Regions from separate parts of the Metabacillus indicus genome, predicted to be linked through region 2. Evidence: a T-box and tRNA genes for the amino acid it is inferred to sense, from the RefSeq annotation. Region 2 holds a T-box; the other regions hold tRNA genes.
The links. A T-box is a leader RNA that pairs with one kind of tRNA and senses whether it is charged. The one in region 2 lies ahead of serS (serine--tRNA ligase), so its partner is inferred to be a tRNA-Ser.

Region 1 (3,250 bases), 210 kb from region 2:
CCTCTTGATTCTACCGGAATCCATCCTGAAAGCTACAAAGAAACAGAAGAGCTGCTCCGTATGCTTGGCTTGAGCCTGAAAGACCTTGGGTCAGACAAGCTTAGAGAAGGGATAAGCAGTCTCAACCTAAAGGAAGCTGCAGAGAAAATCGGCATGGGAGAACTGACCTTAAAAGATATTTGCGATTCTCTTGTGCGCCCGGGGCGCGATCCGCGGGATGAAGTGGCTAAACCGCTGCTTAAAAAAGGCGTTCTGAAACTGGAAGACCTTGAAACAGGCATGGAGCTTCAGGGAACGGTCCGAAACGTAGTAGACTTCGGAGCGTTCGTTGATATAGGAGTGAAACAGGATGGGCTTGTCCATATCTCCAAGCTGAAAAATTCTTACGTTAAGCATCCGCTTGATGTTGTCTCAGTCGGAGATGTTGTAACTGTATGGGTAGACTCAGTCGACAGGCAAAAAGGCCGGGTTGCACTCACGATGGTTGGAAACTGATGAAAAACACTGCTTACGAGCAGTGTTTTTTTCTATAAAAATACCAGCACTGGTTCAGCATTTTGATTTGATAACGGTCCTTTTCATAAAACGCACGCTGCATTTGGTTTTTTAACCATGATGGCATTGCTCGTTCCTCCTTATTGTTTATAATGGAGTATGTGTATGACTTACTTTATGCGGGCTCGGGATGTCCTGTTCGGAGAAACAAACTATGCGGGGTGCTTTGGAATGAATGAACGCAAACTTCAGGAACTGACAGAATCGCTTTCTGCAGAATACTTCAGAAAACCATTCAAACATAAAGCGGTTTTCAACAGCAGGCTGCGGACGACGGGAGGAAGGTATCTGCTAAAAAGCCACAATATCGAAGTGAACCCAAAATATCTTTCTCAGGGACTCGATGAAGTGATCGGGATTATCAAGCATGAGCTGTGCCATTACCACCTTCATATAGAAGGGAGAGGGTATAAGCACCGTGATCCTGAATTCAGGGCGCTGCTTTCACAAGTAGGTGCACCAAGGTTCTGCACGCCGATCGAGCCTCCTGCAAGAACAAGGAAAATCGTTCAGTATCAATGTACAGAGTGCCGGTTTATCTACAATCGCCGCAGGAAGATGGATACATCAAAATACGTGTGCGGCAAATGCGGAGGGAAAATCAAACTTGTTTCATAGAATTTTATAAAAAGGGTTGACGCTCTGCGTGGAGCTGTGTTAAATTATAAAAGCCGTCGTAAGAGACGCAAAACAAGACTAAAAAGAAGGCTTGACAGTTTGTCCAAACCTTCATATAATTAAGAAAGTCTGTCAGCAATATCTTATTCCGCAGTAGCTCAGTGGTAGAGCTATCGGCTGTTAACCGATCGGTCGTAGGTTCGAGTCCTACCTGCGGAGCCATAATATGGGGAAGTACTCAAGTGGCTGAAGAGGCGCCCCTGCTAAGGGTGTAGGTCGCGTAAGCGGCGCGAGGGTTCAAATCCCTCCTTCTCCGCCATTATTTTTTATTGTCTCTGGCCCGTTGGTCAAGCGGTTAAGACACCGCCCTTTCACGGCGGTAACACGGGTTCGAATCCCGTACGGGTCATCATTTTCACAAATGAATACGGAGGATTAGCTCAGCTGGGAGAGCATCTGCCTTACAAGCAGAGGGTCGGCGGTTCGAGCCCGTCATCCTCCACCATCTGGTCCCGTGGTGTAGCGGTTAACATGCCTGCCTGTCACGCAGGAGATCGCCGGTTCGATCCCGGTCGGGACCGCCATTTTTATTGGGCTATAGCCAAGCGGTAAGGCAACGGACTTTGACTCCGTCATGCGCTGGTTCGAATCCAGCTAGCCCAGCCATTTTCATTTTGAAAAATGAATATATTTGTGCCATTAGCTCAGTCGGTAGAGCATCTGACTTTTAATCAGAGGGTCGAAGGTTCGAGTCCTTCATGGCACACCATCTAATGTATGCGGGTGTGGCGGAATTGGCAGACGCGCTAGACTTAGGATCTAGTGTCTTTGACGTGGGGGTTCGAGTCCCTTCACCCGCACCATACATTATTCTTTTCGCGGTCGTGGCGGAATGGCAGACGCGCTAGGTTGAGGGCCTAGTGGGGGTAACCCCGTGGAAGTTCGACTCTTCTCGGCCGCACCAAAAGAGCTTTAAAAAAACTTAAAAAAGTTGTTGACATAAACATCACATCTTGGTATTATATTTAAGTCGCTTCACAAATTATCATGTGCGCCCGTAGCTCAATTGGATAGAGCGTTTGACTACGGATCAAAAGGTTATGGGTTCGACTCCTGTCGGGCGCGCCATATTACGGGAAGTAGCTCAGCTTGGTAGAGCACTTGGTTTGGGACCAAGGGGTCGCAGGTTCGAATCCTGTCTTCCCGACCAGGTAATTTTCATAACTTTATATGCGGGTGTAGTTTAATGGTAAAACTCTAGCCTTCCAAGCTAATGTCGTGGGTTCGATTCCCATCACCCGCTCCAATCTTTAAAAAATGATCTTTGAAAACTAAACAAAACCAAAAGCGTACCAAACGTTTTAAATTTTTAAGTCAGCAACATTTATGAGTCACAAATTTTCTTCGGAGAGTTTGATCCTGGCTCAGGACGAACGCTGGCGGCGTGCCTAATACATGCAAGTCGAGCGGACCTCTTCGGAGGTCAGCGGCGGACGGGTGAGTAACACGTGGGCAACCTGCCTGTAAGACTGGGATAACTCCGGGAAACCGGAGCTAATACCGGATACTATGTCAAACCGCATGGTTTGACATTCAAAGACGGTTTCGGCTGTCACTTACAGATGGGCCCGCGGCGCATTAGCTAGTTGGTGAGGTAATGGCTCACCAAGGCGACGATGCGTAGCCGACCTGAGAGGGTGATCGGCCACACTGGGACTGAGACACGGCCCAGACTCCTACGGGAGGCAGCAGTAGGGAATCTTCCGCAATGGACGAAAGTCTGACGGAGCAACGCCGCGTGAGTGATGAAGGTTTTCGGATCGTAAAACTCTGTTGTCAGGGAAGAACAAGTGCCGGAGTAACTGCCGGCACCTTGACGGTACCTGACCAGAAAGCCACGGCTAACTACGTGCCAGCAGCCGCGGTAATACGTAGGTGGCAAGCGTTGTCCGGAATTATTGGGCGTAAAGCGCGCGCAGGCGGTTTCTTAAGTCTGATGTGAAAGCCCCCGGCTCAACCGGGGAGGGTCATTGGAAACTGGGAAACTTGAGTGCAGAAGAGGAGAGTGGAATTCCAC
Region 2 (3,250 bases):
GCTCAGGCCCTCCGGCAAGTCAAACCATTATCTTGATAGAACTTCTCTGTTACCCATGTATGGACGCAGAACTTCAGGGATGATGACTGTCCCGTCTTCCTGCTGATAATTCTCAAGAATTGCTGCAACCGTGCGTCCGATCGCAAGTCCTGAACCGTTCAGCGTGTGAACAAATTCAGGTTTTCCTTTAGGCTCGCGTCTGAAGCGGATGCCTGCACGGCGTGCCTGGAATGCTTCAAAGTTACTGCAAGAAGAAATTTCGCGGTATGTTTCCTGGCTCGGAATCCATACTTCGATGTCGTATTTTTTCGCAGCCGTAAATCCGAGGTCAGCTGTGCACATTCTCAGAACGCGGTACGGAAGGCCAAGAAGCTGCAGGACCTTTTCAGCGTGTCCTGTCAGTTTTTCAAGCTCATCATAAGAGTCTTCCGGTTTTACGAATTTTACAAGCTCTACTTTGTTAAATTGATGCTGGCGGATCAAACCTCTTGTATCTCTTCCCGCAGAACCTGCTTCAGAGCGAAAGCAAGAGCTGAACGCTGCATAGTTGATCGGCAGCTGATCGACAGACATGATTTCTTCGCGGTGCATGTTTGTCACCGGCACTTCAGCAGTCGGAATCAGGAAGTAATCCTCATCTGCAATTTTGAATGCATCTTCCTCAAACTTAGGAAGCTGGCCTGTACCCGTCATGCTCGCTCTGTTGACGATGTACGGAGGAAGAACTTCCGTATAGCCGTGCTCATCAATATGAAGATCAAGCATGAAGCTGATCAGCGCACGCTCAAGACGGGCACCAAGACCTTTGTAAAAAACAAAGCGGCTTCCTGTTACTTTTCCTGCACGTTCAAAATCAAGGATTCCCAAATGGTCGGCTACATCCCAGTGAGGCTTCGGCTCGTATGCAAATGACGGAACTTCGCCCCACTCGCGGTGAAGAATGTTATCATCCTCCGTTTCACCGACCGGCACACTTTCGTGGGGGATATTCGGAATAGACAGCATCAGATGTTCAAGATCGGCTTCTACTTGTCTGAGCTCTTCATCCATTTCCTTCACCTTGTCGCCAACTTCACGCATCTCTTTAATCAGATGATCGGCATCCTGCTTTTCGCGCTTCATGACGGCAATTTGTCCGGACACTTCATTTCGTTTGCTTTTATAGACCTCAACCTCAGAAATCAATTCACGGCGTTTTTGGTCAAGCTCTTCAAATTTGGCAAAATCGCCTAAATCTTCTCCGCGATGAGAGAGCTTTTCTTTTACCTCTTCAAAATTAGCCCGCAAGTACTTAATATCAAGCATCCTAAAAACTCCTTTTATCTTTTTTTACAAATAAAAAACTCCCGTCCCTGGTAAAGGGACGGAAGTTGTATCCGCGTTGCCACCCTAATTGAAGACAGAATCCTGCGCCTTCCTCTTAGCAGGATAACGGCCTGTTCCGGATATATCTAGTCTCCGAAGATTTCAATACATCATTCAAGGATGGATTCACAAGGCTCTCACACCGGTTCGCACCGACCACCGGCTCTCTTTGGAAAGAAACACTTGCTACTGGTTCCTGTCATCACGTTGTGCTTATTTAAGTAATTCATAATTTACTACAAGTTTGGTACGGTTGCAAGGGTTTTATACGCTTAATTTTTCTTTTGCCTGTTCTGCCATGCGGACAAAAAGACCTGTCATCCTGTGATCATCCGTTAATTCCGGATGGAAGGAGCATCCGAGGAACTGCCCCTGTCTTGCAGCGACAATGCGTCCATCATGTTTAGAAAGGATCTCAACGTCTTCTCCAACCTCCACAATATGAGGGGCTCTGATGAAAACGCCGGTGAAGTCTTCTGCTACATCTGTGATGTTAAGTTCCGCTTCAAAACTGTCGCGCTGACGCCCGAAGGAATTACGTTCGACGGTTACATCCATTACACCAAGATGGCCATCTTCATATCCGACAATGTTTTTCGCAAGAAGAATAAGGCCTGCACACGTTCCGAACATCGGTTTTCCTTGTGCAGCAAACGTTTTTAAGGGACCCATGAACCCGTATTTATCAATCAGGCGGCGCATCGTCGTGCTTTCACCGCCGGGAATAATCAGACCGTCAAGCTCATCAAGCTGCTCAGTCCGTTTGACAACGATCCCTTCAGCTCCGCTTTCCTCGATAGAGCGGATGTGCTCTCTGACGGCACCCTGAAGGCCAAGTACACCAATTTTAAGCATGACTCTTCTACTCCTTTATGATTACCAGCCGCGCTCCTGCATTCTGTTTTCAGGAAGCAGTGTTGAGATCTCGATGCCTTTCATTGCCGTTCCAAGACCTTTGGAAAGGCTTGCAATCAACTCATAATCTTCAAAGTGTGTTGTTGCTTCAACAATCGCACGTGCAAATTTTGCAGGATTTTCTGACTTAAAGATACCTGATCCTACAAATACTCCGTCAGCACCAAGCTGCATCATAAGAGCAGCATCTGCAGGTGTTGCTACTCCGCCTGCTGCAAAGTTAACTACCGGAAGGCGTCCTTCATGTTTAATTTGAAGAAGAAGCTCATAAGGCGCGCCTAACAGCTTCGCTTCTGTCATCAGCTCGTCTGTGCTCATGCTTGCGATTCTGCGTACTTGTCCATTTACTTTGCGGATGTGGCGGACAGCCTCAACAATGTTTCCTGTTCCCGGCTCGCCTTTAGTGCGAAGCATAGAAGCTCCTTCTGCAATACGTCTTGTCGCTTCGCCTAAATCGCGGCATCCGCAGACAAACGGTACAGTGAAGTCACGCTTGTTCAAGTGATATTCTTCATCTGCAGGAGTCAATACTTCACTCTCATCGATATAATCAACACCCATTGCTTCTAAAACGCGTGCTTCTACGATATGTCCGATACGCGCTTTTGCCATAACAGGAATGGATACTGCTCCCATAACCGCCTCAACAATTGTCGGATCTGCCATGCGGGCAACTCCGCCTGCTGCGCGGATATCCGCAGGAACGCGCTCAAGCGCCATTACGGCAACTGCGCCTGCTTCCTCAGCAATTTTAGCCTGTTCAGCATTAACAACGTCCATGATGACGCCGCCTTTTTGCATTTCTGCCATGCCGCGCTTTACGCGGTCAGTACCTGTATTGTTCATTCTATATCCCCCTCGTAATAGATAAAAATTGATCTAGCACATATAGCTTATTCTATCCTAAGTTGTCGAAAAATCCTATCAAAATTAACGGAATAATAGTAACATTTCAAACAAACAGCTGTCA
Region 3 (3,250 bases), 910 kb from region 2:
ACTATATTTGTGCCATTAGCTCAGTCGGTAGAGCATCTGACTTTTAATCAGAGGGTCGAAGGTTCGAGTCCTTCATGGCACACCATTTTTCCTTAATATGCGGGTGTGGCGGAATTGGCAGACGCGCTAGACTTAGGATCTAGTGTCTTTGACGTGGGGGTTCGAGTCCCTTCACCCGCATGATATTGCGGAAGTAGTTCAGTGGTAGAACACCACCTTGCCAAGGTGGGGGTCGCGGGTTCGAATCCCGTCTTCCGCTCTTTGAATAAGCCGGGGTGGCGGAACTGGCAGACGCACAGGACTTAAAATCCTGCGGTAGGTGACTACCGTACCGGTTCGATTCCGGTCCTCGGCACCACACACATTTAATATGCGCCCGTAGCTCAATTGGATAGAGCGTTTGACTACGGATCAAAAGGTTATGGGTTCGACTCCTATCGGGCGCGCCATATTACGGGAAGTAGCTCAGCTTGGTAGAGCACTTGGTTTGGGACCAAGGGGTCGCAGGTTCGAATCCTGTCTTCCCGACCATTTTCACAGATTTAAGGGGCCTTAGCTCAGCTGGGAGAGCGCCTGCCTTGCACGCAGGAGGTCAGCGGTTCGATCCCGCTAGGCTCCACCATTTTAATAGAAGTAATTGACTTTGTTCCTGGGGCGGTGTAGCTCAGCTGGCTAGAGCGTACGGTTCATACCCGTGAGGTCGTGGGTTCGACTCCCTCCGCCGCTACCAAAAAAGGACCTTTAGCTCAGTTGGTTAGAGCAGACGGCTCATAACCGTCCGGTCGTAGGTTCGAGTCCTACAAGGTCCACCATTCTATTTTCCATACGGAGGTATACCCAAGTCCGGCTGAAGGGATCGGTCTTGAAAACCGACAGGGGGGTCAAACCCCGCGGGGGTTCGAATCCCTCTACCTCCTCCATTTCTTTTATCTTCAGCAAAACAAATCAGCACTAATTATTATTATCGCGGGGTGGAGCAGTCTGGTAGCTCGTCGGGCTCATAACCCGAAGGTCGCAGGTTCAAATCCTGTCCCCGCAACCAAATGGTCCCGTGGTGTAGCGGTTAACATGCCTGCCTGTCACGCAGGAGATCGCCGGTTCGATCCCGGTCGGGACCGCCATTTTTATAAAGGCTTGGTAGCTCAGTCGGTAGAGCAAAGGACTGAAAATCCTTGTGTCGGCGGTTCGATTCCGTCCCAAGCCACCATTTGCTTTTGCAAATATTATAGCTTTAGACATTTTACAGATAGTGGCGGTTGTGGCGAAGTGGTTAACGCACCAGATTGTGGCTCTGGCATTCGTGGGTTCGATTCCCATCAGTCGCCCCATTTTATCTTTATTTACTGCGGGTGTAGTTTAATGGTAAAACCTCAGCCTTCCAAGCTGATGTCGTGGGTTCGATTCCCATCACCCGCTCCAATAATGGGCCTATAGCTCAGCTGGTTAGAGCGCACGCCTGATAAGCGTGAGGTCGATGGTTCGAGTCCATTTAGGCCCACCATTCCTATTATGGGAGCATATTTGATTTTCCGCAGTAGCTCAGTGGTAGAGCTATCGGCTGTTAACCGATCGGTCGTAGGTTCGAGTCCTACCTGCGGAGCCATTTATTCTGGGGAAGTACTCAAGTGGCTGAAGAGGCGCCCCTGCTAAGGGTGTAGGTCGCGTAAGCGGCGCGAGGGTTCAAATCCCTCCTTCTCCGCCAGAAGGCATGCTCCGGCCCGTTGGTCAAGCGGTTAAGACACCGCCCTTTCACGGCGGTAACACGGGTTCGAATCCCGTACGGGTCATCATTAAAAAAGTGTTGCACATTGTGCAGCGCTTTTTTTGTTGTTAGAAAAGATAGCCGTTATGAAAAACGCCGTAAAGCGTACCTATCCTCCACAATGATTCCGTCAACGGGATCTCGACTCCTATAAGGCAGCTCAGACCATCTCCAAGGAACGAATGAACCCTGTATCCCCGTTAAAATATGACTTCAAAAAATCCTTTTTTCCCTTAAAATATGTTTTCAACAAATAATATATATTTCTGTTACTCAAAAAGGTTTGAATGTTTTTCATTAGAGGTATAAGTAATGGTAATAAAGAAACCGTGATTAAAAGGTCGTGAAAATTTCGACAAATATAAGAGGATTTGTCGAATTAACTGTTTTTGTGATATAGCATACTGCATTTGCTGAGATTGTATTTTTTTGTTAATATGACCGGATTTTCTCATCGAATATGACTTATTTAGTAAATAAGACTGATGTTCATTTCACCAACATTCTCTCCTTCCTTCCTTTCTTTATTCGACATCATTTTAAAAGTATAATGTTTTGAAAAATGAATGGCTGTTCATGACATTTCGTGTCAATAAGTAGAAGCGCTTACAAAAAAGGTAATCCTTCCTTCTGATTGAAATAAGAATTAAGATTACTTTATAGAAAGGGTGATGGGAATGAATCTTGCTACGCCAACTGATTTTGAGGTGCATCTTTTCCATGAAGGAAATTTGTTCAGAGCTCATGAATTGTTTGGTGCCCGCAGCAGCGTGCGAAACGGTGTGAGCGGAACAGTATTCACAGTTTGGGCTCCTCATGCGCTTGAGGTGCGGGTTGCAGGTGATTTTAATCACTGGGACGGCACTGGACACAAGCTTGAGAAGCTGAATGAACAGGGAATCTGGTCTGCTTTTATTGATGGCATCGAAGAGGGTGATCTCTATAAATATGAGATTATCACTCAAAAGCATGAAAAAATTCTGAAGGCTGATCCATTTGCCTTTTATTCTGAGCTGAAGCCGAATACAGCTTCTGTTGTTTACAATCTTGGAGGGTATAAATGGAATGATAAAAACTGGCAGAGAAAAAAACGCCAGAAGGAAATTTATCAGCGCCCTATGTACATTTATGAATTGAATATCTGCTCTTGGAAAAAGAAAGAAGACGGCAGCCTTTATACATATTTAGAGCTTGCGGATGTCTTGATTCCGTATGTTCTTGAGCATGGGTTTACACATATCGAGCTTTTGCCGATTATTGAGCACCCATATGACCGTTCATGGGGATATCAGGGCACAGGCTATTATTCGGCTACAAGCCGTTACGGCACCCCGCACGACTTGATGACATTCATAGATCTTTGCCATCAGAATAACCTGGGAGTCATTATGGACTGGGTACCAGGCCATTTCTGCAAAGATGCACACGGACTTTATTTCTTTGACGGGGAACCGGTTTTTGAATATGAGAAATTTGAAGACAGGGAGA

Region 1: it encodes a tRNA-Ser, which carries the amino acid that the T-box ahead of serS (serine--tRNA ligase) is inferred to sense. The anticodon was not compared.
Region 3: it encodes a tRNA-Ser, which carries the amino acid that the T-box ahead of serS (serine--tRNA ligase) is inferred to sense. The anticodon was not compared.

Annotation. Positions count from the first base shown of each region.
Region 1 covers NZ_CP176757.1:232,041-235,290, forward strand. The annotation lists gene ACK1LH_RS01330 (Tex family protein) at 1-495, shown strand, start outside; gene cmpA (cortex morphogenetic protein CmpA) at 509-622, opposite strand; gene ACK1LH_RS01340 (SprT family protein) at 727-1,173, shown strand; tRNA gene ACK1LH_RS01345 (tRNA-Asn) at 1,321-1,395, shown strand; tRNA gene ACK1LH_RS01350 (tRNA-Ser) at 1,402-1,492, shown strand; tRNA gene ACK1LH_RS01355 (tRNA-Glu) at 1,511-1,582, shown strand; tRNA gene ACK1LH_RS01360 (tRNA-Val) at 1,603-1,678, shown strand; tRNA gene ACK1LH_RS01365 (tRNA-Asp) at 1,682-1,757, shown strand; tRNA gene ACK1LH_RS01370 (tRNA-Gln) at 1,765-1,839, shown strand; tRNA gene ACK1LH_RS01375 (tRNA-Lys) at 1,867-1,942, shown strand; tRNA gene ACK1LH_RS01380 (tRNA-Leu) at 1,953-2,036, shown strand; tRNA gene ACK1LH_RS01385 (tRNA-Leu) at 2,052-2,137, shown strand; tRNA gene ACK1LH_RS01390 (tRNA-Arg) at 2,225-2,301, shown strand; tRNA gene ACK1LH_RS01395 (tRNA-Pro) at 2,307-2,383, shown strand; tRNA gene ACK1LH_RS01400 (tRNA-Gly) at 2,406-2,479, shown strand; rRNA gene ACK1LH_RS01405 (16S ribosomal RNA) at 2,575-3,250, shown strand, end outside.
Region 2 covers NZ_CP176757.1:22,268-25,517, reverse strand. The annotation lists gene serS (serine--tRNA ligase) at 28-1,305, opposite strand; T-box leader at 1,357-1,577, opposite strand; gene pdxT (pyridoxal 5'-phosphate synthase glutaminase subunit PdxT) at 1,630-2,220, opposite strand; gene pdxS (pyridoxal 5'-phosphate synthase lyase subunit PdxS) at 2,242-3,126, opposite strand.
Region 3 covers NZ_CP176757.1:3,259,340-3,262,589, reverse strand. The annotation lists tRNA gene ACK1LH_RS16785 (tRNA-Lys) at 10-85, shown strand; tRNA gene ACK1LH_RS16780 (tRNA-Leu) at 100-180, shown strand; tRNA gene ACK1LH_RS16775 (tRNA-Gly) at 188-259, shown strand; tRNA gene ACK1LH_RS16770 (tRNA-Leu) at 270-358, shown strand; tRNA gene ACK1LH_RS16765 (tRNA-Arg) at 373-449, shown strand; tRNA gene ACK1LH_RS16760 (tRNA-Pro) at 455-531, shown strand; tRNA gene ACK1LH_RS16755 (tRNA-Ala) at 547-622, shown strand; tRNA gene ACK1LH_RS16750 (tRNA-Met) at 654-730, shown strand; tRNA gene ACK1LH_RS16745 (tRNA-Ile) at 736-812, shown strand; tRNA gene ACK1LH_RS16740 (tRNA-Ser) at 828-920, shown strand; tRNA gene ACK1LH_RS16735 (tRNA-Met) at 966-1,042, shown strand; tRNA gene ACK1LH_RS16730 (tRNA-Asp) at 1,046-1,121, shown strand; tRNA gene ACK1LH_RS16725 (tRNA-Phe) at 1,132-1,207, shown strand; tRNA gene ACK1LH_RS16720 (tRNA-His) at 1,253-1,328, shown strand; tRNA gene ACK1LH_RS16715 (tRNA-Gly) at 1,346-1,419, shown strand; tRNA gene ACK1LH_RS16710 (tRNA-Ile) at 1,425-1,501, shown strand; tRNA gene ACK1LH_RS16705 (tRNA-Asn) at 1,529-1,603, shown strand; tRNA gene ACK1LH_RS16700 (tRNA-Ser) at 1,612-1,702, shown strand; tRNA gene ACK1LH_RS16695 (tRNA-Glu) at 1,716-1,787, shown strand; gene glgB (1,4-alpha-glucan branching enzyme) at 2,440-3,250, shown strand, end outside.